DNA from 2 places in the Nonomuraea sp. B19D2 genome. Region 2 is predicted to be linked to the other one. Evidence: riboswitches for the same ligand, from Rfam matches in the RefSeq annotation. Region 2 holds a riboswitch; the other holds the start of a gene.
The links. Region 2 has a riboswitch for glycine ahead of gcvT (glycine cleavage system aminomethyltransferase GcvT). Riboswitches for the same ligand answer to the same signal wherever they lie in the genome.

Region 1: linked by a shared signal. The riboswitch ahead of gcvP (aminomethyl-transferring glycine dehydrogenase) and the one ahead of gcvT (glycine cleavage system aminomethyltransferase GcvT) in region 2 are both predicted to bind glycine.

The regions. Positions count from the first base shown of each region.
Region 1 covers NZ_JBEFAK010000031.1:41,491-55,960, forward strand. The annotation lists gene menD (2-succinyl-5-enolpyruvyl-6-hydroxy-3-cyclohexene-1-carboxylic-acid synthase) at 1-101, opposite strand, end outside; gene ABN273_RS40285 (o-succinylbenzoate synthase) at 98-991, opposite strand; gene ABN273_RS40290 (AMP-binding protein) at 1,073-2,230, shown strand; gene ABN273_RS40295 (hypothetical protein) at 2,274-2,576, shown strand; gene ABN273_RS40300 (RNA polymerase sigma factor) at 2,746-4,077, shown strand; gene ABN273_RS40305 (hypothetical protein) at 4,241-4,639, opposite strand; gene ABN273_RS40310 (TetR/AcrR family transcriptional regulator C-terminal domain-containing protein) at 4,754-5,314, shown strand; gene ABN273_RS40315 (DUF5999 family protein) at 5,517-5,708, shown strand; gene ABN273_RS40320 (alpha/beta hydrolase family protein) at 5,710-6,300, opposite strand; gene ABN273_RS40325 (hypothetical protein) at 6,392-6,730, shown strand; gene ABN273_RS40330 (tetratricopeptide repeat protein) at 6,850-7,647, opposite strand; gene gcvP (aminomethyl-transferring glycine dehydrogenase) at 7,786-10,626, opposite strand; glycine riboswitch at 10,682-10,794, opposite strand; glycine riboswitch at 10,795-10,894, opposite strand; gene ABN273_RS40340 (MerR family transcriptional regulator) at 11,018-11,638, opposite strand; gene ABN273_RS40345 (bifunctional nuclease family protein) at 11,786-12,256, opposite strand; gene ftsR (transcriptional regulator FtsR) at 12,390-13,043, opposite strand; gene ABN273_RS40355 (double zinc ribbon and FHA domain-containing protein) at 13,111-13,623, opposite strand; gene ABN273_RS40360 (sugar phosphate nucleotidyltransferase) at 13,928-14,470, opposite strand, start outside.
Region 2 covers NZ_JBEFAK010000010.1:24,295-38,764, forward strand. The annotation lists gene ABN273_RS19855 (DUF4331 domain-containing protein) at 1-866, shown strand, start outside; gene ABN273_RS19860 (tetratricopeptide repeat protein) at 1,028-2,230, shown strand; gene ABN273_RS19865 (nickel/cobalt transporter) at 2,227-3,771, shown strand; gene ABN273_RS19870 (PadR family transcriptional regulator) at 3,832-4,407, shown strand; gene ABN273_RS19875 (SGNH/GDSL hydrolase family protein) at 4,404-5,207, shown strand; gene ABN273_RS19880 (hypothetical protein) at 5,174-5,698, opposite strand; gene ABN273_RS19885 (hypothetical protein) at 5,698-6,021, opposite strand; gene ABN273_RS19890 (hypothetical protein) at 6,025-6,780, opposite strand; gene ABN273_RS19895 (FadR/GntR family transcriptional regulator) at 6,824-7,519, opposite strand; gene ABN273_RS19900 (glutamine synthetase family protein) at 7,644-9,014, shown strand; gene ABN273_RS19905 (aldehyde dehydrogenase family protein) at 9,024-10,367, shown strand; gene ABN273_RS19910 (3-oxoacyl-ACP reductase) at 10,373-11,137, shown strand; gene ABN273_RS19915 (gamma-glutamyl-gamma-aminobutyrate hydrolase family protein) at 11,153-11,845, shown strand; glycine riboswitch at 11,958-12,055, shown strand; glycine riboswitch at 12,056-12,153, shown strand; gene gcvT (glycine cleavage system aminomethyltransferase GcvT) at 12,188-13,273, shown strand; gene gcvH (glycine cleavage system protein GcvH) at 13,270-13,659, shown strand; gene ABN273_RS19930 (L-serine ammonia-lyase) at 13,717-14,470, shown strand, end outside.

The DNA.
Region 1 (14,470 bases), on a different contig from region 2:
AGGGGGGCGGAGCGCGAGCCGGGCGCCAGCACCACGTCGGTCAGGCCGCAGCGCACCAGCTCGTCGACCAGCACCGTGGCCAGCGCGGTAGCGGGGTTCAAAGTGACGCCTCCTGCATCCGGCGAAGCCACTGGGGAGATTCAATCTCAAATGCCGACAAATGCTGAAAATTTACTGAGGGGCACCGAACCGTCAGACAGCCGTCCACGGGCGCCAGCGAATCGTCCACGACGTCGCCCGTCAGCAACGCCATCGTGCCGAGCCCGCACGCGTACGGCAACGACGGCAGCGCCGCCGCCAGCGCCAGCCCCGCCGCCAGCCCCACGGACGTCTCCACGGCGCTGGAGACCACGGCGGGCAGCCCGCACGCCTCCACCACCCGCAGCGCGTTGCGCACGCCGCCGAGCGGCTGCACCTTGACCACCGCGATGTCGGCCGCCTCCGCCGCCCGCACCCGCAGCGGGTCCTCGGCCCTGCGGATCGACTCGTCGGCCGCGATCGGCACGTCGCACGCCCGCCGCACCGCCGCCAGCTCCTCCAGCGTGGCGCACGGCTGCTCGGCGTATTCCAGGTCGAACCGGTCGAGCCGCTTCAGCCGCCGCACCGCCTCGCCGACGTCCCACGCGCCGTTGGCGTCGATCCGCAGCCGGCCGCCCGGCCCGAGCGCGTCGCGCACGGCCTCCACCCTGGCCACGTCGTCCTCGAACGTCTGACCGCGCTCGGCCACCTTCACCTTGGCCGTGCCGCACCCCGACCGCCGGACGATCTCGTGCGCCTGCTCGGGCCCCACGGCGGGCACGGTCGCGTTGACGGGGACGCTGTCGCGCACCGGCTCGGGCCACCCCTCGAACGCCGCCTCGCGGGCGCAGGCCAGCCAACGGGCGCACTCGCGCGGGCCGTACTCCGGGAACGGGGAGAACTCCCCCCACCCCGCGGGACCGTGCAGCAGCACGCCTTCCCTGACGGTCTGCCCACGGAATCGAGTGCGCATGGGGATGCGGAAGACCACGGGAGAACGCGTCACGACCCTCCCTGCGCCTCGATCCGACCTGTCGCCACTAACCTTACGAGCATGTGGAGGAACCCGTCGCATCCGGACCGTCCGCTGCATGCCATTGTGCAGCCTCCCGGCCCCGCCCTGTTCAGGGCCGTCCGCGACGCGTTGTCGGGCGCGGGCCCGGCCGTGCTCCCCCTGACTCCCGGCCAGTCCGAGTCCGCCGTCGCCGCGCTGCGGCCCACCCACGTCAACGGCGTGCCCCAGAGCGACGGCACGGGCGTCCCCGCCGACGTGGCGGTCGTGATCGCCACCAGCGGCAGCACCGGCGCGCCCAAGGGCGTGCTGCTCTCGGCCACCGCGCTGCGCGCCTCCGCCGCGGCCTCCCTGCGCCGCCTGGAGGCCGCCAAGGGCGAGCGCTGGTTGTGCTGCCTGCCCGTCGCCCACGTCTCCGGCCTCCAGGTCCTGGTACGCGCCCTGCTGTCGGACAGCGAGCCGATCGTCCACGCCGGGTTCGACCCGCACGAGGTCCTCCGCTCGGGGGCCGACCACGTCTCCCTCGTCCCCACCCAGCTCCACCGGCTGGTCGAGCTGGGGGCGGACCTGTCGGTGTTCCGCACGATCCTGCTCGGCGGCGCGGCTCCCCGCCCCGGCCTGCTGGAGCAGGCTCGCGACCTCGGCGCCCGGGTCGTGACGACGTACGGGATGAGCGAGACGTGCGGCGGCTGCGTGTACGACGGCCAGCCCCTTTACAATGTAGATCTCAAGATCGGCGAGGACGGCCTGATCAGGATCGCCGGGCCCGTGCTGTTCTCCGGCTACCGCTTCGGCGAGCCGGATGATGACACAGGCCCGTTCGACGGCGGCTGGTTCCGCACCTCCGACCTGGGCGAGCTGACCGGCGGCCGGCTCCGCGTGCTGGGCAGGGCCGATGACGTGATCAACACCGGCGGCGAGAAGGTCGTGGCCGCCGCGGTGGTCGCGGTGCTCGCCACCCACCACGAGGTGGCCGACGTGGCCGTGGTCGGCACACCCGACCCGGAGTGGGGCGAGCTGGTCACCGCCGTCGTCGTTCCCGCCAACCCCGACACGCCCCCTGCGCTTTCCCAATTGCGGGCATACTGCCGCGATAGGCTTCCCCCTCACGCCGCCCCACGCGATCTCCGCCTGGTGCCCCAGCTCCCGCTGCTACCGAACGGCAAGACCGATTTGGTACGGCTTCGGGCAGGAACCTGATGAGTTGCGGGTGCGTCAAATTGGCGAGAAGGAGGGAGCCTTCATGGACCAGACCCGCAAGATGTGGGCATCCGCGGCCGTCGTCGGCGTGATCGTCGCCGGTGGCGCCTCAATCGCGGCGGCCGCCTCGGCGGGCAAGCTCGACCAGGTCGCCAAGGAGACCAGAGCCGTGGTGGAGAAGGCGTCACCGTCCCCGACGACCAGCGATGACGACGTCGTGGTCTCGCACGATGTCAACCCCGACCCGAGCACCGTCATCGACTACTGGACGGACCAGCGCATGCAGGACGCCCAGCCGATGCCCATGCCCGAGGTCACGGCGGGAGAGATCGAGGTCAGGGACTAAGACTCAGGGCGAGGGGCGGCTCAGTCCTCTGGGCGATCCGCCCCTTTTTCATCCCCCCGGGAACAAATGACGGCGATTGGCGTTATTGATACTGGTGCGCCGTGCGGACAGAAGCCGCCCCACCACAACCTGCCTGATCGCTTCGACTCCGTACGGAGGAGGTGTCCTCATGCCCAGAACTGCCGTAGCGACCCCACCTGCGACTCTCGACCAACTCATTGAACGAGGGCGAGCCCAGGGTCACCTTTCTCTGGCGGAGCTGCGTGACGCGTTCGCGGAGGCCGGTATCAGCCCCTCTGAAGGCCGCACGATCCTGCGCGAGCTTTCAGAGAGCGGCGTGAGCCTGGCCGCCGAGAACGAGCCGTCTCTCAGCAAGACCGCCCCGAAGAAAACCTCCAGGAAGCCTGCGCGTGCAAAGACTACCGGCCGCAAGGCGACCGGGGCAAAAAACGCGACAGAAGCCGCCGCCAGGGCGGTGACCCGGCCCGAGCCCAAGCCGGAGCACGAGGAGGACGTCCCTGAGGACCTCGCGCTGAGCGCCGAGGAAGCCGAGCTGGAGAGCGAGCAGATCGACCTGGACGACACGCAGTCGGCCATGGGCGACTCCGTGCACACCTACCTGAAGTCCATCGGCCGCCGCACCCTGCTCACGGCCGCGCAAGAGGTGGAGCTGGCCCGGCGGATCGAGGCGGGCCTGTACGCCGAGTACAAGCTGGAGACGGACCCCGACCTGTCCCCCGCCTTCCGGGAGAACCTGCTTCTGGTGGTCGAGGACGGCAAGCAGGCCAAGGACCACATGCTGGAGGCCAACCTCCGGCTCGTGGTGTCGGTCGCCAAGAAGTACACCGACCGCGGCATGTCGCTCCTGGACGTGGTCCAGGAGGGCAACCTGGGGCTGATCAGGGCCGTGGAGAAGTTCGACTACACCAAGGGGTTCAAGTTCTCCACGTACGCCATGTGGTGGATCAGGCAGGCCATCCAGCGCGGCTTCGCCGACTCGGCCCGGACGATCCGGCTGCCCGTGCACGTTCTGGAGATGCTGTCCAAGCTGTCGCGCGTCGAGCGTGACATGCACCAGCGCCTGGGGCGCGAACCCACGCCCGAGGAGCTGGCCGTCGAGCTCGACAAGACGCCGGACCAGATCGAGGAGTTGCTGCGGACGAGCCGCCAGCCGATCTCGCTCAACGCGACGATCGGCGAGGACGGGGAGACCACGATCGGCGACCTCATCGAGGACGTGGACTCGCCGGAGGCCTCGGAGATCGTCGACCGCCAGCTGCTGGGCGACCAGCTGCGCGGCGTGCTCGACAACCTCTCGCCCCGGGAGTCGAAGATCATGGCCCTGCGCTTCGGCCTGGTGGACGGCAAGCCGCACACGCTGGACGAGATCGGCAAGCACCTGGGGCTGACGCGGGAGCGGATCCGCCAGTTGGAGAAGGAGTCACTCTCCAAGCTCCGCCACCCGAGCAACACCCGCCCGCTGCTCGACTGGGCCAGCTGACACACCCGGCAAGCCCCGGCACGACGAGGGAGGATGTGCCGGGGCTTCGCTGTGCCACGATCCTGCGCCGCGCCCGCCGGTCGCCCCAGTCGCGCCGGGCCCGCACGACAAGCGCGAAGAACCCCGCCGCCGCCAGGCCGCGGGGTTCGCGTGAAACTCAGGGTCAGAGGGTCGCGGGCACCGGACGGGGCACGCGGGGGATCCCCCACATCCGGTTGTCCTCGCGCAGCGTGCGCAGCCGGTCGACCTCGGCGGTCCACATGGACCCCGCAGGCGTCGCCTTGGCCTTGCGGCGCGCGATCCGGTTGTCGTACGCCTTCACCCCGAACGTGGCCCGCTGCCCCGCCTCGGCGGCCCGCAGCGCGTCCGTCAGCGCACGGTCGAACTCCCGGCCGGCCGCCAGCAGCTCGATCTCGTCGGCCGCGGCCGCCCGCAGCTCACGCAGCGTCTCCTCGGCCAGGCGGGCCTTGTCGAGCAACTCGGGGAAGCTCTTGGAGATCTCCTGGTCCGCGTGGTAGCGAACCTCGGCCTCACGGCTCACCCGCGGACGGAAAAACGCCATCGACCCTGCCCCTTCACACAACCGGTACTCGTTCAACCGCCAAGGGTACGCGGTCGCGCGACACAGCGGGAAATCGGCCCGGCGCAGCGGGCTTTACGAAGTAAGATGATCTCCATGCCCGCCAAGAGACCGCCCGTCCCGCTCTCCCGCGAGCGCATCATCGAGGCCGCACTCCACATCGCCGACAGCCAGGGCCTGCGCAGGCTCACCATGCGCCGGCTGGGCGACGCGCTGCAGGTGGAGGCCATGGCCATCTACCACCACCTGCCCAGGGGCAAGGAGGCGCTGATGGACGCCCTGGCAGAGCACGTGACCACGGTCCACGTCGAGCAGGGGCCGACCTGGCAGGAGACGGCCAAGGCCTGGTGCAGGGCGGAGCGCGAGCTCCTGCGGGAGCACCCTGGCGTACTCGCGCTGGCCCTGACAAAGCCCCCCAAAGGCGCCACAGCCCTCGCCATCAGCGAGCAGACAGAGCAACTCGCCGACGGCGGCCTGCCCGACGCGGCGGAGGCCGTACGCGCCCTGCGGGCCTTCGTCTTCGGGAGCGTGGCGGTCGAGGTTCAGCAGTCAGGCTGGGCCGATCCCGAGGTTGACGAGTGGGTCAGGCGTGACGAAAGAGCCGATGTGGATTTCGAGCGCGGACTCGACGCTCTGCTCAAGGGATTGCAAACGTAGTGCGCGTGTCGCGCTTGGCCCGTTATTCTGCATAAGGCACGCTGTGTCGAAGGTCACATGACCGGGCAAATCTCCCGTAACGGGTCGCAACGGGCTATGCCCGAGAATGTGACATACGTCGCACACTTGCCAGAACAACTTGCCCGAGCCGGCTCCCGACCCCCCAAACGGGAGCATCCCACGAGATATCGGAGGCACGCCGATGTGCCCGCACCACCCGGCCTGTCCGGACGCCGAGGCGCCTGACCGCGAGAAGGCACGCACTCTCGCCTGCCACCCCGAGCAGGGGTGGAGCCTGCTTTGCAACGGCGTTGTCCTGTTCGAGGACACCGGGGAGCTTCTTCCCAGCGGCGCCGCCATCGAACCGCACCGGCCCGTCGTCGGCGCCGCGTGAACTACGCGTAGTGGACGATCCACTCCGCCACGACCTCGCCCACCCGGGCGGGGTCCTTTTTCAGGTCATGCCCCTCCCCCGGCAGCACCACCAGGCGTGCGGCGTCCTCGGCGTCCGGCACCCCGAACGGATCCCGGTCCCCGTTGACCACCAGCACGTCCACCCCGGCGCCGCGTAGCTCGTCGGCCCTGGAGCGTTCCGGCTTCCCCGGTGGGTGCAGCGGGAAAGCCAGCGCCACCACCGCGGCCGCGCCGACCGCCCTGGCCGTACGGCAGGCCACCCGCGCCCCGTTGCTCCGCCCGCCCTGCACGACAGGCAGCCCGGGCCAGCGCGTACGCAACTCCTTGAGGACGATCTCCCACGCCTCGTCCTGCCTGGCCGCCGAGCCCGGCGCGCGCGCCCCCGCCACCCTGAACGCCTGCGTCACCCTGGCGACCGCGGCCCCGGCCTTGAGCGCGGCATCACGTACGGCCAGCAGGTCGGGAGCGTCCACTCCCCCGGACGACCCGTGGGTCAGCACCAGCAGCAGCCGCGGGTCCGTGGCCTCGTCCATTTGGACGAGCGCCGGCCCTCGCGGGGTCATGACCTCCATGCCAGCACCGTACCTGGGGAGGATCGCACGTTAGCTCTCAGGTCGGATGACGGCGTGCCGTCCGCGGTGAATGATTGCTCGCATGCCAGACATGCGCCCTATCCGGGATGATCTGCGGGCCACGCTGGACGCGCGCCGCGACCTCGGTCCCGAGTACGAAGCAGCGCTCGTCGAGTCGTTCGTGGAGCGCCTCGACGCCACGATCTCCGCCCGCGTGCGGGCCGAGCTGGACCACCACGGCGGCACGCCGCACAAGAAGAGCACTCCGGGCGGCGCGATGATTCCGATCGCGCTCGGCTCGATGGGAATCGGCATCCCGCTGACGGCCATCGCGGCGGGCTACGCGGGGCTGGTGGGGCTGACGATCGCCTGGATCGCGATCGTGATCATCAACGTGGCCGCGGCCGGGGCCATCATGCGCCGCAACTGACCCCCTGCGGGCACTCGGCGAAGACGACGGGGCGTCCGCCGGGCAGCCCGGCCGCGTACCTTGGGCCAGGACGTGTCTCCGCGCCTCCGGAGCGGCAGCGGGGTCCCGGGCCGGGTAGGTCAGGCGTCGCGGTGGTAGCGGAGGCGGACCTCGGCGGCCAGGGTCTCGTCCTCGTGTTCAAGCCCGTACGACCACACCCGCCCCGCGTCGTCGCCGCGCCCCCGCAGCGGCAGGGTCCGGGCCAGGAGCTCGATGGCCAGGGCGCTGGTCTGCGGATCCGCGCCGTGCTCGACGCTCTCCGCGAACTCCGCGCACGCCAGGTCCAGATGCGCGATGCCGAGCTGGACCCGCAGCCTCGGCACCTCCTCGGCCGGCGCGACCTCGAGGGCGTCCATGAGCAGGTCGGCCGCCGCCCCGGGCTCCCCCTGCTCCAGCAGCAGGTCGGCCAGCTGCTGGGCGGCGTGCGCGCCGACGTGCGGGTCGCCGGCCTCCATGGCGGCGTGCAGCTCCTTCTCGGCCTCGGCCGGGTCGTCCGAGCTCACGGCCAGCCGGGCCAGCGCGAGGTGGGCCAGCGGCACATACGCGGGCGTACCGACCCCCAGGACGGCCTGCCAGGCGGCCCTGGCCTGGTCGTCCCGGCCCTCCCGTTCGAACCCCTGAGCCAGGTGGCAGGCGGCCTGCGCGGCGTATTCGGGGTGTCCGGTGGCCAGCGCGGTCCTGGCGGCGGCCCTGGCGGCCGCCACGTCGCCGCGCTCCTCCAGCACCACGGCGAGCCCGACGGCCGCCTGCGCCCTGTCGGGCTCGTCGGGATCGGCGACCAGCTCGGCGAGTATGGCGGCGGCGCCGTCGAGATCGCCGCTCTCGGCCAGGCGGCGGGCGGTGTCGAGGGGCGGGGTCTCCAGCTCTGAGGACGTCAAGAGAGCTCCTTCTGGCGACGGTCGCACCGAGCCTAACGACTTCTGACGATCATGTCTGCTCAGTTGACGCGGAAGGACTGCCCGGCGGGCCTCCTGGTCCTCGTACGCGAAGCGACGAGGACCCCCGCCGCCTGGCTCCTAGTCCTCGTACGCCTCCAGCGGCGGGCACGAGCACACCAGGTTCCGGTCCCCGTACGCCTGGTCGATCCGCCGCACCGGCACCCAGTACTTCCCGTCCCGCAGCGACGGCACCGGATAGGCGGCCTCGGTCCGCGAGTAGGGGTGCGGCCACTCGTCCGCGGTGACCGACTCGGCCGTGTGCGGCGCGTTGCGCAGCGGGTTGTCCGTCCTGTCGTACTCCCCGGACGCCACCTTGGAGATCTCACCCCGGATGGCGATCATGGCGTCCACGAACCGGTCCAGCTCGCCGAGGTCCTCGCTCTCGGTCGGCTCGATCATCAGCGTCCCGGCGACAGGGAAGGACATGGTGGGCGCGTGGAAGCCGTAGTCGATGAGCCGCTTGGCCACGTCGTCCACGGTGACCCCGGTCTCCTTGGTGATCTGCCGCAGGTCGACGATGCACTCGTGGGCCACCAGCCCGCCGCGCCCCGTGTAGAGCACGGGGTAGTGCGGGGCGAGCCGCCTGGCCAGGTAGTTCGCCGACAGGATGGCCTGCTCGGTGGCCGCCGTGAGCCCCTCAGAGCCCATCATCCTGATGTACGCCCAGGAGATCGGCAGGATCCCCGCCGACCCGTACGGCGCCGCCGAGACGGGGCCCACCGGCGAGCCGTCGCGCAGCGGGTGGCCGGGCAGGTAGGGCGCCAGGTGGCCGCGTACCGCGACGGGCCCGACGCCGGGACCGCCGCCCCCGTGCGGGATGCAGAACGTCTTGTGCAGGTTGAGGTGGGACACGTCCGCCCCGAACTCGCCCGGCTTGGCCAGCCCGACGAGCGCGTTCAGGTTGGCGCCGTCCACGTAGACCTGGCCGCCGGCGTCGTGCACCTTGGCGCAGACCTCAGTGATCGTCTCCTCGTACACGCCGTGCGTCGAGGGGTACGTCACCATGATCGCGGCCAGCTGGTCGCGGTGCTTCTCGATCTTGGCGTCGAGATCGGCCAGGTCGACGTTGCCGTCGGAGTCGCAGGCCACGACCACGACCCGCATGCCCGCCATGATCGCGCTGGCCGCGTTGGTGCCGTGGGCGGAGGACGGGATGAGGCAGACGTCGCGCCCGTCGTGGCCATTGGCTCGGTGGTAGGCGCGGATGGCCAGCAGCCCGGCGAACTCGCCCTGCGAGCCGGCGTTCGGCTGGATGGAGACGGCGTCGTAGCCGGTCACCTCGGCCAGCCAGCCCTCCAGCGTGCCGATCAGCTCCCGGTAGCCGTCAGCCTGGTCGTCGGGCGCGTACGGGTGGATCGCGGCGAACTCGGGCCAGGTGACCGGCTCCATCTCGGTGGTCGCGTTCAGCTTCATCGTGCAGGAGCCGAGCGGGATCATCGAGCGGTCGAGCGCGATGTCCTTGTCCTGCAGCTTGCGCAGGTAGCGCAGCATCGCGGTCTCGGAGCGGTGGCTGTGGAAGACCGGGTGGGTCAGGTACGCCGACTCGCGCACCAGCGAGGCGGGCAGCGCGTCGGCGTCCCCGTCCACATCGGCGCTGTCCGCATCGGTGCGCTCGATCCCGAACGCGGCCCACACCTTGGTCAGCTCGGCGGCCCCGGTCTTCTCGTCGCAGGCGATGGACACGTGGTCGTCGCCGGCCTGCCAGAGGTTGACGCCCTGCTCGGCGGCGGCGGCGACCACGGCGGCGGCCCGGCCTGGCACGCGCACGAGCACGGTGTCGAAGAACTCGCGGTGCACGACCTCCAGCCCCGCCTCGCGCAGCCCGCCGGCCAGGGCCACGGCGTACCGGTGCACCCGCCGGGCGATCCCGCGCAGCCCCTCGGGGCCGTGGTAGACGGCGTACATGCCGGCGATGACGGCGAGCAGGACCTGCGCGGTGCAGATGTTGCTGGTGGCCTTCTCGCGGCGGATGTGCTGCTCACGGGTCTGCAGGGCGAGCCGGTACGCGGGGTCGCCGTCGGCGTCCACCGACACGCCCACCAGGCGGCCGGGAAGCTGGCGCTGCAGGCCCTCGCGTACGGACATGTACGCGGCGTGCGGCCCGCCGAACCCGAACGGCACCCCGAACCGCTGCGACGACCCGATCGCGATGTCGGCGCCCAGCTCGCCGGGCGCGGCCACGATCGTCAGGGCCAGCAGGTCGGCGGCGGCCACGACGAGCGCGCCCGCCTCGTGCGCGGCGGCGGCCACTGCGCGGAAGTCACGCAGCCGGCCCGACGCGCCCGGGTACTGCACCAGCACGCCGAAGCACTCGGGCAGCTCGCCGTCGAGGGTGTGCTCCACCAGCTCGATGCCGAGGGGCTCGGCCCTGGTGGCGAGCACGGACTTGGTCTGCGGCAGCGCGTCGGCGTCCACCACGAAGACGTTGCTCTTGGACTTGCCGGCGCGGCGGGCCAGCGTCATCGCCTCGGCGGCGGCCGTGCCCTCGTCGAGGAGGGAGGCGCCCGCGACGGGCAGGCCCGTCAGGTCGGAGACGACGGTCTGGAAGTTCAGCAGCGCCTCGAGGCGGCCCTGCGAGATCTCCGGCTGGTACGGGGTGTAGGCGGTGTACCAGCCCGGGTTCTCCAGCAGGCTGCGGCGGATGACGGCGGGCGTGACCGTGTCATAGTAGCCCAGGCCGATCATCGAGGTGAGCACGCGGTTGCGCCCGGCCAGGGCGCGCAGCTCGGCGATGGCCTCGGCCTCGCCGATGGCGGCGGGCAGCTTGAGCCGGTCCTTGGCCCTGATGGCCTCGGGAACGGCCACGGCCACCAGGTCCGCCACGGACTCGAAGCCCACGGCCTCGAGCATGCGCTGCTGCTCGGACTCCGACGGGCCGATGTGTCTGGACGAGAACGGCGGAGCTGACAGGTCGGTCATGGAAAGTGCCTCCCGAGGCTTTGGAGACCGGCGCCAGGGCGCGGGCGAGTGCCGGATCTCCCCCTCTGTCAGCGCGGCGGGACCGCGACCTGAGAGCTTCACCCCGCGAACGGGGCTTGCACCGTCGGTGAGACGCGCCTGGCGGGTGCGCCTGCTTTCCAGAGTTGCCTCGCCCGAGCGGTACGGGGTGCCTGAGAGATTCCGGGGAGGGTTGCTCCTTCGGCGCCCCGGAGCCCTCAGGCTCCAGAGACTCTCCCGCACGGGGTCGTCAGCCTTGCTGTCCTAGATTACAACCCTATCCGTTACGGACGAATTTCCACGACAGGGCACGTTTAGTCGGCCCGCGCGTAGGGGCCCCGTTCGGGGCCCACGCAGGCGGCGGGGTTCGCGCTCAGCCTATGCGTCGCGCGCGGCGGCGCCGGGCGAGTTCGTCAGCGGGGTGGTCGGCCGGGACGGTGTCCTCGACCGCCGCTCTTTCCCCCGGCAGCTCCGCGAGGGATCCCTCGACCTCCCGCCAGACCCGGCCGAGCGCGATGCCGAACACGCCCTGACCGCCCTGGAGCAGGTCGATCACCTCGTCGGCCGAGGTGCACTCGTAGACGCTGACGCCGTCGCTCATGAGCGTGATCTGCGCGAGGTCGGCCACCCCGCGGTCACGCAGATGCTGCACGGCCGTGCGGATCTGCTGCAGCGACACCCCGGTGTCGAGGAGCCGCTTGACGACCTTGAGCACCAGGATGTCGCGGAAGCTGTAGAGCCGCTGGGAGCCCGAGCCCTGCGCGGCTCTTATCGTGGGCTCCACGAGGCCCGTGCGCGCCCAGTAGTCGAGCTGCCTGTAGGTGATGCCGGCCGCCGCGCAGGCCGTCGGCCCGCGGTATCCAATGTCGGCCGGCAGCGTCGCCGGCTGCTCGTCGAAGAGCAGGCCCTGCTCCCCGGCACGCTGCCGCGCGCTCTCGCGCCGTACCGGATCTTCCTGGCCGGCCGTCTTTCCCTCGCCGCTGCTGACCGCCACGCGGACCTCCGGCTTTCTCTCATCCCGTGGCCTGATCTGGGGGTTCGTAAAGGGCGGCCACGGGTTTCACTTGCACCGTAGGACCGCGACCATGCTCAGTCAACGATCCGGCTCGGCGCGTCGTGAAGCGTAAATGCACCGAAATACCTACCCCGCCCTGCCGAAGTCTTCGGGAGTGATCGTGTCAAGGAACTCCCTGAACTTCTCCACCTCGTCCTCCTGGTCGTCCGGGATGATCACCCCGGCCTCCTGGACGACCTCCTCGCTGGCGAAGATGCGCGCTCCCGTGCGCAGGGCGAGCGCGATCGAGTCGGACGGGCGCGCGCTCACCTCCACGCCGTTGGAGAACACCAGGTCGGCGAAGAAGATGCCGTCGCGCAGGGCAACGATGTTGACCGCTCGCAGGCCTACGCCCAGAGCACTCAGCACGTCTCGGAAGAGGTCGTGGGTGAGCGGCCGCGGCGGGGGCTCCTCCGCTTGGGCCAGGGCGATGGCGGTCGCCTCGGTCATGCCAATCCATATAGGAAGGAACCGCTCCCCGTGTGCCTCCTTGAGCAAGACGATCGGCTGATTTGTGGGCATTTCTACTCGAACGCCCACGACCTCCATCTGCAACACGGGCTGCTCCGTATTCCTGACCGGTCACCCGGCACAGTTATCTGGCTCGTCGCTTCTGCTGACTGGCTACTGCAATTCAACGTAACACCCGGCGGGCATGGACCGCGCCTCCGCCTCCCAGCTCGACAGGGTCTCAGCGCCCCAGGACGGACCGGATCCCCGACCGCACAAGGGATGCGTGCAAATCGAGCAACAGTGCGGAAAGCTCCCTCGCGACCTCATCGGCCTCCCCGATGGCGCCGGGAGCCCGCCGTTTGAGTATGGGTGCGACGGTCTGCTCGACCAGGCCGCACTCGCGCTCGGCCGCCGCCTTGACCGCGCGCAGGTGGCGGGCGCGCAGACCGAAGCGGGCCAGGGCGCCGACGCTCCGGGCCACGTTGAGCGCCTCCTCGTCGTAGCGCCTGGCCACCGGGGCGAGCAGCCCGTAGTCCTCCAGCTCGGTGAGCGTCTCCTCGTCGATCCCCGCCGCCTCGAGCAGCTCGGCCCGGCTGAGCCGGACCTCCTGCTTGTCCTGCACGGCGCGCGGGCGGCCGAAGCTCTCCGCCATCCTGTCCTTGATCACCCGCAGCGGCAGATAGTGGTCGCGCTGCTCGGTCAGGATGAAGCGCAGCTGCTCCACGTGCAGGTGGGTGAACTTGCGGTAGCCGGACGGGCTGCGCTCGGGCTCGATCAGCCCTTCACCCTCCAAGAACCGGATCTTGGAGATCGTCACATCGGGGAACTCGCCGCGCAGCAGCGCGAGCACCTCCCCGATGCTCATGTGCGAGCGGGCCGCCTGTGCGCTCATGCGGCCTCCCTCGGCGGCCCCATGCGCTCGCATGAGGCTGTGCTTGTCGGTCGCCCGCTTCGTTCGCTCATGCGCCGGTGCTGGTCCGCATCAGGAAGACGAGGCGGAACTTGCCGATCTGCACCTCGTCTCCGGAGTGCAGGGGGACCTCCTCGATGCGCTCCCTGTTGACGTAGGTGCCGTTGAGGCTGCCCACGTCGCGCACGGAGAACTGGCCGCCGCGGTGCCGGTAGAACTCGACGTGGCGGCGGGAGACCGTGATGTCGTCGAGGAAGATGTCGCTCTCCGGATGGCGCCCGGTCGTGGTGAGATCCTTGTCCAGCCGGAAGCGGCTCCCCTGGTTGGGGCCCCTGGTCACCGTCAGCAACGCCGTGCCGGGCGGCAACTGCTCGACGAGCGCCCGCTCGGCCAGGAGCATGTCGCCTGTCTCAGCCTCGTACGCCTCGATTCCCGCGATGGAGATCGTAGATGTGGTGTCCCCGGAGACCTCGTGTCTGGTCAGCGGTGACCCACAACGGGAACAGAAACGGGCATCCTCGGGGTTGGCGTGCCCGCACTGCGTGCAGTAGACGCTCGGCATCGATCGGCTCGGCCTCCTACCGCGAAGACGCGGCGACGGTGCTCATGGGCGCGCCTCGCTTCGCTTTTTCAAGTTTGCGAATGCCGCAACATACGCTGATCAGCGGCAAAGGTCAAGGCGGGGCACTGGACTGTGGTTTGGACGCAGACAAAGTTACCGTCGCCCCCGCCCCGTGGTCCATGCCGCCGCGCGTTTCTACATTACGATCTTGCGGCACTGTCCGCGCACCCTGTAAGTGGCGTTCCGGGTTCCCTGTAACGCAACTGTCATCCGAGTGGCCTCCGTCACCGTCTGCGACTGCTGGTCAACCGGCGGCCTGCTCGACGATGCGGGCCCACCGTTCGAGCAAGGCCTGGGCGCTGTCCATGTCGTTCGCCTCGGCCCACAGGTCGGTGACGGGCTCGGCGGCGGCGGGCAGCACCAGCACCCAGCTCCCGTCGTCGTGGGCCACGCGCACGCCGTCGGTGGTGTCGATGCGCCGGCCCTCGTGCTCCGCCTCGGCCGCCTCGATGACCGAGCGCATGACGGCGCCCTTGGCCGCCCACGGCGTGGGCACGGTCCGCTTGAGCATCTTCACCTCGGGGATCCTGGCGTCGATCTGGCTGAGCGACAGGCGGGTGCGGGCCACCAGGCCGAGCATGCGCATGAACGCGGCCAGCCCGTCGATGGCCGGGCTGAACTCCGGCACGACGAAGCCGCCGCGCCCGTCCGCGGCGAAGATCATGTCGGCGTCGGCGGCGGCCGAGGTGAGGGCGTCGAGCGCGGTGGAGGTCCACTGCACCTGCACGCCGTGGAAGCGGCAGACCTGCTCGGCCACCCTGGTCGTGGTGACCGGCAGCGCCACCTG
Region 2 (14,470 bases):
CGGCCTCCATGCCCGACTACGGCACCCTGCGCGCCCAGTCCATCAAGAGTCTGCCCGGCGGCGGCAAGGTGTTCGCCGGCCAGTCGGACGAGGCGTTCTTCCTGGACCTGCGCGTGTTCGACCTGCTCTACGGGGGCAACCTGGCCGAGGTCGGCCAGGACACCGCCAAGGGCTACAACGTCAACACCGTGGCCATCCAGGTGCCCGCCAAGGAGCTGGCACTCAAGGGCGACGTCAAGCGCAACCCGGTGATCGGCATCTGCTCGACGACGGACAAGTTCAACGGCAGCAGGTACGTCCAGGTCTCGCGCCTGTGCAACCCGCTGGTGAACGAGGTCGTCTCGCCCGCCGGGCTCAAGGACGCCTTCAACGCCCTGTCCCCGGAGCAGGACGCCGACGTGGCGCCGCTGGTCAAGCGGGTCACCGACCCCGAGGTGGCCAGGCTGCTCGAGGCCATCTACGGCATCAAGGCCCCCGCGACCCCGCGTGCCGACCTGGTCGAGATCTTCCTGACCGGCATCGCCAAGCAGAACGGCCCCATCAAGGCCGACCTGAACTCGCAGGTGCTCAACAAGGACGCGGGCAAGCTGCGCCCCGCCGAGATGCTGCGGCTGAACATGGCGATCCCGCCGGCGAAGGACCCGAACCGCCTCGGCGTGCTGGCCGGTGACCTGCAGGGGTTCCCGAACGGCCGCCGACTCGCCGACGACGTCGTGGACATCGAGCTGCAGGCCGTGGCCGGCGCCGCGCTGACCGGCAAGCTCGTGCCCGGGCTGACGGACAAGGTGGACAAGAACGACAAGCCCTTCCTCCAGTCGTTCCCGTACATCCCGCTGCCCAGCAACGTCGCGGTGAACCAGCGCTAACTCCCTGACCGGCCTGCTCCCTCTCCAAGCAGGCCGGTCCGCCCTCCGGCGGCAGACCCCTCTCCCACCGTCTGCCGCCGATATGAGGCCGGCCGGCCGGGTCCCCGTCACGGCCGGCCGGCTGTCACCCCTCGAGGTCCCTCAGCACTGGAGCCTTGGACATGCGTTCCCTCGCCGTATTCGCCGGACTGGCCCTCCTCGGGGCCATGGCCTTCACGATCTTCTCGTTCTCGGCGGCGCCATCGGAGCAGCCGGTGGCGCAGGCCGAGCCGTTCACCGAGACGCTGCAGGAGCGGCTCAAGCGCCTGCCGGGCGACTACCGCGGCTGGGCCGAGCTCGCCTCCCAGTACGTCGACCAGGCCAGGATCACCGGCGACCCGTCGTACTACACCAAGGCCGAAGGCGCGATCGCCACGGCCGCCAAGCTGAGGGCGGGCGACGACGCGGTGCTCACCGGCCAGGCGGCGCTCGCCGCGGGCCGCCACGAGTTCGCCGACGCGGTGCGGCTGGCCGAGTGCGCCATCCGCGCCAACCCGTACGGCGCCGCGGCCTACGGCGTGCTGGCCGACGCGAAGACGCAGCTCGGGGACCTGCGCGGGGCGCAACGAGCGGTGGAGGAGATGATGGGCCTGCGTCCCGGAGTGGCGGCGTTCGCCCGCGCCTCGTACGCGGCCGAGCTCCGCGGCGACCTGGCGGGGGCCCGCAAATACCTGGAGCTGGCGGAGAGCGACGCCTGGTCGCCCGCCGACGTCGCCTACGCCCGCTACTACCAGGGCGAGCTGGCGCTCCACTCCGGCGATCTCACCACGGCGGCCGACCGGTACGCCAAGGCCCTGCAGGTCTACCCCGCCTACCCGTCGGCCCTCGCGGGCCAGGCCAGGACCGCCGCGCTGGCCGGCCGCCTGGCGGAGGCGCTGGCCCTGTACGACACGGTCGTCGAACGCCTGCCTCTCCCCCAGTACCTGATCGAGCAGGGCGAGACCCGGCTCAAGGCGGGCCAGACCCCTGACTGGACGCTGCTCAAGGCGCAGCGCAAGCTGTTCCAGGCGGCGGGCGTGCGCGACGACCTGACCTGGGCCGAGTTCGAGGCCGACCACGGGGACCCGGCGCTGGCCGTCAAGCACGCCAGGGCCGAGTACGCGCGCAACCCGAACCTCGTCGCCGCCGACGCCCTTGCCTGGGCCCTGTTCAAGGCGGGCAAACCGGCCGAGGCGCTGCCGTACGCGAAGAAGGCCACCGCCACCGGCTGGCGGAACCCGCTGCTGACATATCACCGCGCCAAGATCGAGCAGGCGCTCGGCCGGTCCGTCACGGTGGACGCCGGCTTCGACCCGACGCTTCCCGCATTGGCGAGGTTCTCATGAGACTGCTCCGGCTCGGCCTGCTGTCCCTCTGCGCGAGCCTCCTGCTCGGCACCCTGTTCGGCACCGGGGCCGCCCAGGCCGCCGCTCCCGTGACGCTCCACCCGCTGGGCAACTTCACCGTCAACCACTACAACGGCCTGCGCATCTCTCCCTCCGAGGTGCGCAACCTCGCCGTCGTGGACCTGGCCGAGTTGCCGACGCTGCAGGCCAGACCCCAGGTGGACGGCTCGTATGCGGCTCGCCGCTGTGCCGCTCTGGCCTCCGCCCAGCGGCTCGAGGTGGCGGGCGGGGCGGTGCCGTGGCGGGTGGCCGGCTCCTCCTTCGCGTACGCCCCCGGCCAAGGGGGCCTCCAGACCAGCCGCCTGTCCTGCCGGCTCGTGGCCGAAGTCCGCGCCGCGGGGGCCATGGAGTTCACGGACGGGTTCGAGCAGGACAGGATCGGCTGGCGCGAGATCACCGCCGTGGGCGACGGGGTGCGGCTGGTCCGCTCCTCGGTGCCTTCCGTGAGCGTCAGCAGGGAGCTGTACGCGTACCCCAACGACCTGCTGGCGAACCCGCTCGACCAGCGCACCGCCACGCTGACCGTCGCCACCGGCCCGAGCCTGCCCGCCTCCGGCGCTCCCGGCGGCGGCACGGTGCCGGGCGGGATCGGCGGCCCGATAGGTGACGCCCTGGCCGCCTTGGACCGGATGTTCACGGGCCTGATCGGCTCCGACTCGCTGACGGTCCCGCTCGGGCTGCTGGCGGTCGGGCTGGCCGTGGTCCTGGGGGCCGGGCACGCGCTGATCCCCGGGCACGGCAAGACCGTCATGGCCGCGTACCTGGCCGGGCGGCGCGGTCGCCCGCGCGACGCGCTCGTGGTGGGCGCGACGGTGACGGCCACGCACACGGTCGGGGTGCTGGTGGTGGGGCTGCTGCTGAGCGTGTTCACTGCGCTGGCGGGCGAGTCGGTGCTGGCCTGGCTGGGCGTGGCCAGCGGCACCCTGATCGCCGCCATCGGCCTCCGCCTCCTCCTGAACGCCCGCCGCCCCAGCCACGGGCACGGGCACGGCCACGGGCACGGGCACGGGCACGGGCACGGGCACGGGCACGGGCACGGGCACGGGCACGGGCACGGGCACGGGCACGGCCACGGCCACGGGCACGGGCACGGGCACGGGCACGGGCACGGGCACGGGCACGGGAGCGGGAGCGAGAACGAGGAGGGAGAGCGCGCGACAAAGCGGGCACCCCTGGTGGGCCTCGGCGTCGCGGGCGGCCTCGTCCCCAGCCCCTCGGCCCTCGTCGTCCTCCTCGGGGCCATCGCGCTCGGCCGCACCTGGTTCGGGGTGGCGCTGGTGACCGCCTACGGCGTCGGCATGGCCGCCACCCTCACCGTCACCGGCCTGCTCCTGGTCAAGCTCGTGGACCGCCTGGAGCGACGCGCCGCGGCGGGCCGCCGCCTGGCCGCCAGGCTCTCGGGCCTCGCCCCGGTGGGCACGGCCGCGATGGTGGTACTGCTCGGCGCGGGCCTGGCCCTCCGCTCGGTGGCCACCCTCTAGCCCCGGTAAGCCCGCTCCGGTTATAGTCATGTCCATGACTACTCATGGACATGACTATCCATGGCTCTGAGGCATGCCATGCTGGCGGCCCTGCTCGGCGGCGAGTACAGCGGCTACCAGCTCACCAAGATCTTCGACGTCGGCGTCTCCAACTTCTGGTACGCCGCCCCTCAGCAGCTCTACGCAGAGCTGACCAAGCTGGAGGCCCACGGGTTGATCGCGGGCCGGGAGGTCGTCCAGAAGGGCCGTCCCAACAAGCGGGTGTTCACGGTCACCGAGGCCGGGGCCGCCGAGCTGGCGCTGTTCGCCGCGACCCCGCCCAAGCCCCTGCTCATCCGCGACGACCTCGCCGTCAAAGTGCATGCCGTGGACCACGTCGACCCGGGGCCCGTGATCGAGCAACTCCGGGAGCGGGCCGAGGAGGCCGCCGTCAAGCTCGCCTTCTTCGAGCAGACCCTCCTACGCATGCGCGGCGACCAGGACGAGGAGACGTTCCTGCGCCAGGGCGAGCACGTGGGCCCGTACCTCTCCTGCCTGGCGGGCTGCCGCCTGGAGCGCGAGATGCGCGACTGGTGCCTGGAGACCGCCCGAACCCTGACCGAGCGAGCAGCCCACACACAGAGGACGAACTCATGACGTATGCCCGTTTCGTCGCGATCGGCGACAGCCAGACCGAGGGCCTCGGGGACGGCGACGACATCATCGGCCACCGCGGCTGGGCCGACCGGCTCGCCGAGCACCTGGCCCACGCCAACCCCGACCTGTGCTACGCCAACCTCGCGGTCCGCGGCCGCCAGGCGGCCCAGATCCGGGCCGAGCAACTGCCCGCCGCCCTGGCCCTGCGTCCCGACTTGGTCACGGTCATGGCAGGCATGAACGACATCATCCGGCCCGGCTTCGACGCCGCCAAGGTCGCCGACATCGTGGCGGACATGATCGCCCAGCTGACCGCCGCGGGCGCGCACGTGGTCACCATGACCTTCCCCGACATCTTCCGGCTCGCTCCGCTGGCCCGCCCGCTCCGGCCCAGGCTGCTCGACTTCAACGCCCGCATCCGCGAGGCCGCCACCCGTCCCGGGGTCACGCTGGTGGACACGTTCCCGCTCGACTTCACCGTGGACGCCCGCATGTGGAGCGTCGACCGGCTGCACGCGAGCCCGACCGGCCACGCCCGCTTCGCCGCCGGCGTCGCGCACGCTCTCGGCCTGCCCGGCAGCGACGACGCGTGGACGACGCCCCTGCCGCCCCTGCCCGCCCCGGGCGCCTTGCGTGCCGCGTCGGGGGAGGTGCGCTGGCTCGCCGCCTTCGCCGGCCCCTGGATCGGCCGCCGCCTCCGCGGCCGTTCCTCCGGCGACGGCCGCACCGCCAAACGCCCGCTGCTCACGCCGCTGATCGACGGCGATCAGTCGATGTCGGGCAGGTCGTCGGCGTCGTAGTCGACATCGCCGTCGTCCGCCCGGCGCCACTTGATGTCGTCCACCCATCCCTGCGCGAACCGACGGATTTCCTTGATCCGCTCCTCGCCCACGCCATAGGCCTCGAATGCCTCGTCGTCCATGAGGTCGACGAACTCCAGCCGCGCGAGCAGGTCATACACCGAGAAGAATTCATGGTGCATGGCGGCGAGTTGCTCGAGCGCCCGATAGGAGTACAGATGGGCCACGGCGGCGACGTCGATGATGTCGCGGGCGAGGCTTCGCTCGTGCACGGCGCGCATCTTCAACCCGACCGCGTCATCCAGCCCGAGCACGTTGGCCACGTCGGGCAGCGGCAGCTCCATGGCGGTTGCGAAGTCAAGGTCCTTGCTCGGCCGGTCGGTGAAGCCGTGAGCCTTGATCGCATAACCGCCCGCGAGCACCAGACCGTAGCGCTCGCAGACGGGCGACACGGCATGAAGCAACCGCTCCTGGAAGGGCGGAAAGTGCATCAGGCGCCACTCTCCCGCGGCAGCGAGAGCTTCTTCTCCCAGACGTGACGGTAGCCGGGTCCAAGCCCTCTCCTCAGCACTGGCCAGTCATCGACGAGGAGGTCTGCGTTCAGATACGTCTCGTAATCGACCCGCCGACCGGTGGTGATCACGGTGCGGTACATCTCCATCCGGATCCCGGGCTTGGACAGGTCGAACTCCGTCAGCCCCGACCACGCCAGGTGCGGCGGCAGAGCGACCACACCGCCGGCCGGCCCGTGCAGGTCGGCCAGCGAGTCGGGGACCTTCTCCTCGAGCCCCTCATAGATCGAAGGAAGCGCCATGACTCAAGTATGCCGACGGCCGCGCCGAGTGGAAGGCAGATCGTGACGCCCGGAGAGGAACTCCTGGAAGGCGATCTTGACCTTGATCACCGGCCGCCGCCAGCGCTCCTCGCGGCGTATGGCCTTGGCCATCTTGCGCGGTGACCGCTTGGCGAAGAACCAGTGGGCCCACGGCGAGCCGGGGCGCGCCAGCCGTACCGCGCCCACCAGCAGCATGGGCGGGACGAACAGGCCCGCCATCCCCGTCCAGATCTTGCCCTTGAGCAGGGTGATGACGGCCAGCACGAGGTTGGCCACGATCAGCGCGGCAGGGTTGACCGGCGTGCCGTAGTCCCAGGTCAGCGGGCGCAGGCCGATGAGGAGCAGGCCGGTGACGGCGACGGCGATGAAGACCGCGTCCACCGAGGTGCGCCCCTCCTCCTCCCAGTACACGTCGTGCAGGTGCAGGATCAGCGCGAACTCGTCCAGCACGAGCGCGGACCCGATGCCGAAGATGCAGGCCGCGGCGGCGTAGCCGGCCTGCGAGGCGGAGGAGACGATGAGCCCGGAGACGCCGCCCACCAGCATCAGTACGACGCCGAACACGACGTGGTGGATGTGCATCTCGCCCACGTTCACGTTGCGGAACCAGCCGACCTTCTTCCTGATCAGGCGGACGTTGATGCGGGTGGCGATGAACGCCACGATGAGCGTGACGAAGTAACAGAACAGCGGCAGCCGTCCTGTGGTGACAATGCTCTGCTGAAACCAGTTGCCCATGACTCTAAAAGAGATGGTACGAGCCGTCCGCCCCTTCCATGCCTCAGGACAGGAATGCCCGCAAAAGAGCTGCCGTGCCCTCCAGGTGCTCGCTCACCGCCCGGCGGGCCGCGTCGGGGTCGCCGGAGAGGATGGCGTCCACGATGGCCTGGTGCTGCACGGCGGCGTGGTCCAGGTTGACCTGGAGCATCGGGATGGCGTTCAGCAGGTCGCTGACCCGCGAGCGGGCGTCGGCGCACGCCGTGGCGAGCAGGGTCGAGCCGGTCAGCTCGGCGATGGACAGGTGGAAGGCCGTGTCGAGGCGGCGGTAGTCCTCGATCGGGGCCTCGTTCAGATCCGACAACCGGCGGCGGAGCACGTCCTCCTTCTCCGGCGTGAGGCCGGACGCGGCCAGCACCTGCGCCGCCCCGCACTCCACCGCCAGGCGGAACGTGAGCGCGTCCGACACGTCGTCCGTGCCCATCTCGGCCACGACCTGCTGCAGATCGCCCGGGTCCGGCTTGTACGTGACGAACGCCCCGCCGTAGCGCCCCCGGCGCACGTCGAGATAGCCGGCGTCCGACAGCGCGCGGATGGCCTCGCGCAAGGTGACCCTGCTGATGCCGAGCTGGACGGCCAGCTCGCGCTCCGGCGGCAGCTTGTCGCCGGGCGGGACCACGCCCAGCTTGATCGCCTGGAGCAGCCGTTCCACGGTCTCCTCGAAGGCGTTGCCGGCCCGCACCGGCCGTAACACCGTCATCAAACGCGCCGACTCGTCCAACGTGTCCTCAGGTCTTGACAAGAGATCCCGCTATACACCTCAATGGTCTAACACTAGCCCAATCAGCGGGAGAGCGCCTCAGCCCAGATCGGAGCGGGACAGCGTGAACGAGGGGTCGAGCACCGGGTTCCTTTCCGTCAGCGAGCTGCGCGACGAGGTGGCGGCCGGGCGCATCGACACCGTCCTCCTCGCGATCGCCGACATGCAGGGCAGGCTGCAGGGCAAGAGACTGTCCGCCCGCTATTTTCTCGAAGAGGTGCTGCACCACGGCTCGGAGGGGTGCAACTACCTGCTGGCCGTGGACGTGGACATGAACACCGTCTCCGGATACTCGATGTCGTCCTGGGAGCGGGGCTACGGCGACTTCGTGATGAAGCCGGACCTCGCGACGTTGCGCAGGGTGCCGTGGCACGAGGGGACCGCGATGCTGATGGCGGATCTGGCCTGGGAGAGCGGCGGCGACGTGACCGCCTCGCCCCGGCAGATCCTGCGCAGGCAGCTCGCCCGCCTCGCCGAGCGCGGGCTGGCCGCGTACGTGGGCACCGAGCTGGAGTTCTGCGTTTACGAGGACAGCTACGAGGACGCGTGGAAACGCGGCTACCGGGACATGTCGCCGGCCAATCTCTACAACGTGGACTACTCTCTGCTCGGCACCGCCCGCATCGAGCCGCTGCTCAGGCGGATCAGGCGGAGCATGGAAGGCGCCGGCCTGTACGTCGAGTCCGCCAAGGGCGAATGCAACCTGGGCCAGCACGAGATCGCCTTCCGCTACGACGAGGCGCTCAGGACCTGCGACCACCACGTCATCTACAAGAACGGCGCCAAGGAGATCGCCGCCCAGGAGGGCAAGTCGATCACCTTCATGGCCAAGCCCAACCAGCGCGAGGGCAATTCCTGCCACATCCACATCTCGCTGCGCAGCAGCGAAGGGGATCCGGTGATGGCGGGCGATGGGCCGCACGGGCTCTCCCCGCTCGGCGCCCGCTTCATCGCCGGGCAGCTCGCCTGCCTGCGCGAGCTCACCCTCCTGTACGCCCCCAACATCAACTCCTACAAGCGCTACGTTCCCGGCAGCTTCGCGCCCACGGCCGTCAAGTGGGGCGTGGACAACCGCACCTGCTCGCTCCGGCTCGTCGGCCACGGACTGTCGCTGCGCGTGGAGAACCGGGTGCCGGGGGGCGATGTCAACCCGTACCTCGCGGTGTCCGCGCTGATCGCGGCCGGGCTGCACGGCATCGACAACGAGCTGCCGCTGGAGAGCGCGTACGAGGGCAACGCCTACGACGCCGGCGCCGAGACCGTCCCCCACACGCTGCGTGACGCGCTGGCGCTGTTCGAGGGGTCGAAGCTGGCGCGCGAGACGTTCGGCGAGGACGTGGTCGAGCACTACGCGAACAACGCGCGGGTGGAGCTGGCCGCGTTCGACGCGGCGGTGACGGATTGGGAGCTGTTCCGTGGTTTCGAGCGGATGTGAATGGGGCGCATGAAGATCGTTAATCCGGCGACGGAGGATGTCGTCGCCGACGTCGAGCTGGCCGACGCCGCCGAGGTCGACCGGGCTGTGGAGCGTGCCAGGAAGGCGTACGGGAGCTGGCGCGAGGTGTCGCCCGGCGACCGGGCGCGGCTGCTGCGCAGGTTCGCGGACCTGGTCGACGAGCACGGCGAGGAGCTGGCGCGGCTGGAGCTGGCCAACGCCGGGCACCCGATCGGCAACGCCCGCTGGGCGGCCGGCAACGTGCGTGACGTGCTGCACTTCTACGCCGGCGCCCCGGAGCGCGACCACGGCAGGCAGATCCCCGTGGCCGGCGGCGTGGACATCACGTTCCAGGAGCCGCTGGGCGTCGTCGGGGTCATCGTGCCGTGGAACTTCCCTATGATGATCATGGCGTGGGGCATGGCCCCAGCGCTCGCGGCCGGCAACACGATGATCGTCAAGCCGGCCGAGTGGACCCCGCTGACCGCGCTGAGGCTGGCAGAGCTGGCCCTCGCCGCGGGCCTCCCCGAGGGGGTGCTCCAGGTTCTGCCTGGGGCAGGGGAGGTCGCGGGGGCCCGCCTGGTGGAGCATCCCGGCGTGGCGAAGATCGTGTTCACCGGCTCCACCGAGGTGGGCAAGGAGATAGCCGCCAAGGCGGCGCGGCACGTCAAGCGGGTCACGCTGGAGCTGGGCGGCAAATCCGCAAATATCGTCTTCGCAGACGCCGATCTCGAGAAGGCGGCGAAAACCGCGCCCTATGCCGTTTTCGACAACTCCGGCCAGGACTGCTGTGCCCGGTCCCGGCTGCTCGTCCAGGCCGAGGTGTACGACGAGTTCATGGAGCGCCTCGCGACGGCCGTACAGGGCGTCAAGGTCGGCGACCCGCTCGACGAGAGCACCGAGATGGGCCCGCTGATCAGCGCCGAGCACCTCGACCGCGTGCGCGGCTTCGTCCAGGGCACCCCCTACCTGCAGGGATCCTGCCCCGACGGCAAGGGCTACTGGTTCCCGCCGACCGTGCTGACGCCCGACGTGACGGACCGGGCGTTCACCGAGGAGATCTTCGGGCCGGTCGTGTCCGTGGTGCGCTTCCAGGACGAGGCCGAGGCCGTACGGATCGCGAACGACACCCCCTACGGCCTGAGCGGCTCCATCTGGACCCGCGACGTCGGGCGGGCGCTGCGCGTGGCCCGGGCGGTGGAGGCGGGCAACCTGTCGGTCAACTCGCATTCGTCGGTCCGCTACTGGACCCCGTTCGGCGGCTTCAAGCAGTCCGGACTCGGCAGGGAACTCGGCCCCGACGCCCTGGCGGCGTTCACCGAGACCAAGAACGTCTTCATTTCCTGGGAGTGAATCAAGTGCAGCGTTTGCAGGATCGGGTCGCCGTCATCACGGGCGCGGGCAGCGGCATCGGGCTGGCCACCGCGCGCAGGTTCGCCGCGGAGGGCGCCAGGGTCGTCTGCGTGGACGTCGACGAGGAGGCGGGCGTCAAGGCGGCGAACGAGGTCGGCGGCCTCTTCGTCAAGGCCGACGTGACCAGCGAGGACGACGTCGTCCGGATGTTCAGTACGGCCCACGACACCTACGGCAGCGTGGACATCGCCTTCAACAACGCGGGCATCTCGCCCCCCGATGACGACTCCATCCTGGAGACCGGCATCGACGCCTGGCGCCGGGTCCAGGAGGTCAACCTGACCAGCGTCTACCTCTGCTGCAAGCACGTCATCCCGTACATGCGGCGCCAGGGCAAGGGTTCGATCATCAACACCGCGTCCTTCGTGGCCGTCATGGGCTCGGCGACCTCGCAGATCTCGTACACGGCGTCCAAGGGCGGGGTGCTCGCGATGACGCGCGAGCTGGGCGTGCAGTTCGCCAGGGAGGGCATCAGGGTGAACGCGCTGTGCCCAGGACCGGTGAACACGCCGCTGCTGCAGGAGCTGTTCGCCAAGGACCCGGAGCGGGCACAGCGGCGGCTGGTGCACGTTCCCCTGGGGCGCTTCGCCGAGGCGTCGGAGATCGCGGCGGCGGTGGCGTTCCTGGCCAGTGACGACGCGTCGTTCATCACGGGTAGTGAGTTCCTGGTGGACGGCGGCATCTCCGGCGCCTACGTCACGCCGCTCTAGCTCTGGGGGATCATCGTGCAGCGTCCCGTCATCGGCATCACGTCGTACGTCGAGCCGGCGAACTTCACGGTCTGGGCGGACATGACCGTGGCGCTCCTGCCGTACATGTACGTGGAGCAGGTCGTACGCGCCGGCGGGCAGCCGGTCGTGCTGCCGCCCGCCGGCGAGCCCGCGCGGGTCCTGGAGCGCCTGGACGGACTCATCCTGGCCGGTGGCGGGGACATCGACCCGGCGAGGTACGGTGAGTCGCCCGGGGAGCACACCGGCTATATCCGGAAATTTCGTGATGAGTCGGAGTTTGCCGTGATCAGTGCGGCCCTCGACGCGGGCCTGCCGTACCTGGGCATCTGCCGCGGGCTCCAGGTGCTCAACGTCGCCCTCGGGGGCAGCCTCCACCAGCACCTCCCCGACGTGGTCGGGCACGCGGGCCACTCCCCCGCCCCCGGCCGCTTCGGTCCCATGCCCGTCACCGCCATGCCCGGCACCCGCGTGGCCAAGGCGCTGGGCGCCGACCCCGTGACGGTCCCCCACTACCACCACCAGGCCATCGACCGCCTCGCGCCCGGGCTCACGGTCGGCGCCACCGCCGGCGACGGCACGATCGAGGCGGTCGAGCTGGACTCGGCGCCCTTCGCCGTGGCCGTGCAGTGGCACCCGGAGGCCGCCGAGGACTGCGCGCTCTTCGAGGCCCTCATCGCCGCCTGCTGACCGCAGGACCCATGGCGACCGGGCGGAAAGCCGCCATTCACTTGAGGAGTCCATCAGCGGCCTGAACGCGACAACACCCCCATCACAGCACTAGGCTGACGGACATCACCGGCAAAACCGCGCGGGAGAGCACCCTGACAGCCGGTCAGGGTCCCTGAAGGAGCAAGCCCTCCCCGCAAACCTCTCAAGGCAAAGGACCGCGCGGCTGAGGTGACCTCTGGAAAGCAGGCCTTTGGGGGCCTCGCCGAAGGTGAAAGTCCGGCAAAACTCGGGCGAAGCTCTCAGGCATCGATGACAGAGGGGGAGGATGCTGGCATCCAATCCTGTCCAGAGGTGCGACAAATGTCCCGACCAACACCGCTACGAGACGTTCACCAGAGCCTCGGCGCCACGCTCACCGACTTCGCGGGGTGGCTCATGCCGCTCCGGTACGGGAGCGAGTCCGCGGAGCACAACGCCGTTCGGCAGGCGGCCGGGCTGTTCGACCTCTCGCACATGGGCGAGATCTTCCTGACCGGGCCGCAGGCGGGCGAGGCCCTCGACTACGCGCTGGTCGGCCACCTGTCGGCACTGACGCCCGGGCGGGCCAGGTACACCATGATCGTCAACGAGCGCGGCGGAGTGCTCGACGACCTCATCGTCTACCGGCTGGGGGACGGAGAGTTCATGGTCGTAGCAAACGCCTCGAACTACGAAAAAGTCGGTAATGAGCTGATAGAGCGTACGAAGGCGTACGACGTGGTGGTCGAGGATCGCTCGGACCAGTACGCGCTGATCGCCGTACAGGGGCCTCGGTCCCAGGAGATCCTCGCCACGCTCACCGACGCCGACCTCGACGGGCTCAAGTACTACGCGGGCCTGCCCGGGCTGGTGGACGGGCGGCAGGCGCTCATCGCCCGCACCGGCTACACCGGCGAGGACGGGTTCGAGCTGTTCGTCGCCAACCAGGACGCGGTGCCGCTCTGGCACGCGCTCATGGCGGCGGGCGAGCCGTACGGGCTCAAGCCCGCCGGCCTGTCCAGCCGCGACACGCTCCGGCTCGAGGCCGGCATGCCGTTGTACGGCAACGAACTCAGCGCCGAACTGACCCCGTTCGACGCGGGGCTGGGCAGAGTGGTGAAATTCGACAAGCCGGGCGACTTCGTCGGCAGGTCGGCGCTCGAGGCGGTCAAGGACGACACGCCGCGACGCCGTCTCGTCGGCCTGGTCGCGCGGGGACGCCGGGTGCCGCGCCACGGCTACCCGGTCACCAGGGACGGCGCCGTCGTCGGCGAGGTCACCAGCGGTGCGCCCTCCCAGACCCTGGGCAGGCCCATCGCGATGGCCTACGTGGACACCGGCGTCGAATCAGGCCTGGCCGTGGACATCCGGGGCAGCCAAGAACCTATGGACCTGGTAGAGCTGCCCTTCTACAGGAGGAACAAGTGAGCAACATCCCTGACGACCTGAGCTACACCAAGGAGCACGAGTGGGTGGCGGGCCTCGACGACGGCATCACTGTGACCGTCGGCATCACGGCCTTCGCCGCCGAATCCCTTGGTGACGTCGTCTACGTGCAGCTCCCCGAGGTCGGCTCGAACGTCGAGGCGGGCGACTCCGTGGGCGAGGTGGAGTCCACCAAGTCGGTGAACGAGATCTACACCCCCGTCGGCGGTGAGATCGTCGAGGTGAACCAGGTCGTCGTGGACGACCCGAGCCTGGTCAACAGCGACCCGTACGGCGAGGGCTGGATGTTCCGGGTGCGCGTCGAAGGCGAGCCAGAAGAAGTGCTCTCCGCCGAGGAGTACACGGCGCTCACCTCGGGCGAATCCTGATCCGTTTTCCCGGGGCCCCTCGCTGGGGCCCCGGCCCTGCATGAGAGGCGCCCATCAATGGCGATCAGCGTCTTCGACCTCTTCAAGATCGGCATCGGCCCGTCGAGCTCCCACACGGGAGGCCCGATGGCGGCCGCGCACAAGTTCGCCCGCGGCCTGCACGACGACGGCCTGCTCTCGCAGGTCGCGCGGGTCGAGGCCATCCTGTACGGCTCGCTCGGCCTGACCGGCAAGGGCCACGGCAGCGACAAGGCGGTCCTGCTCGGCCTCTCCGGCGAGAAGCCCGAGCTGGTGGACGTCGACTCCATCGACGCCCGGCTGGCCCGGATGCGCGAGTCCGGCACGGTCCAGCTGTACGGGACGCACGAGATCCCCTTCGTGGTCGGCCAGGACCTGATCTTCGAACGCAAGCTCTCCCTCCCTGAGCACCCGAACGGCATGCGCTTCACCGCGTACACGGCCGACGGCGAGCAACTGCGGGAGAAGGTCTACTTCTCGGTCGGCGGCGGCTTCGTCGTGGACGAGAAGGCCACCGGCGCCGACCGCATCAAGCCGGACGACACCGTCCTGCCCTACCCCTTCACCACCGGGGAGGAGCTGCTCAAGCACTGCTCCAACACCGGCCTGTCCATCTCGGCCCTCATGCTCGAGAACGAGAAGGCGTTCGGCCGCACCGAGGAGGAGATCCGCTCGGGCCTGCTGCGGCTGTGGCAGGTCATGTCGGAGTGCGTGCGCCGCGGCATCGCCAAGGAGGGCGTCCTGCCCGGCGGCCTCAAGGTCAAGCGCCGCGCCAACCAGCTCCACCGCCGCC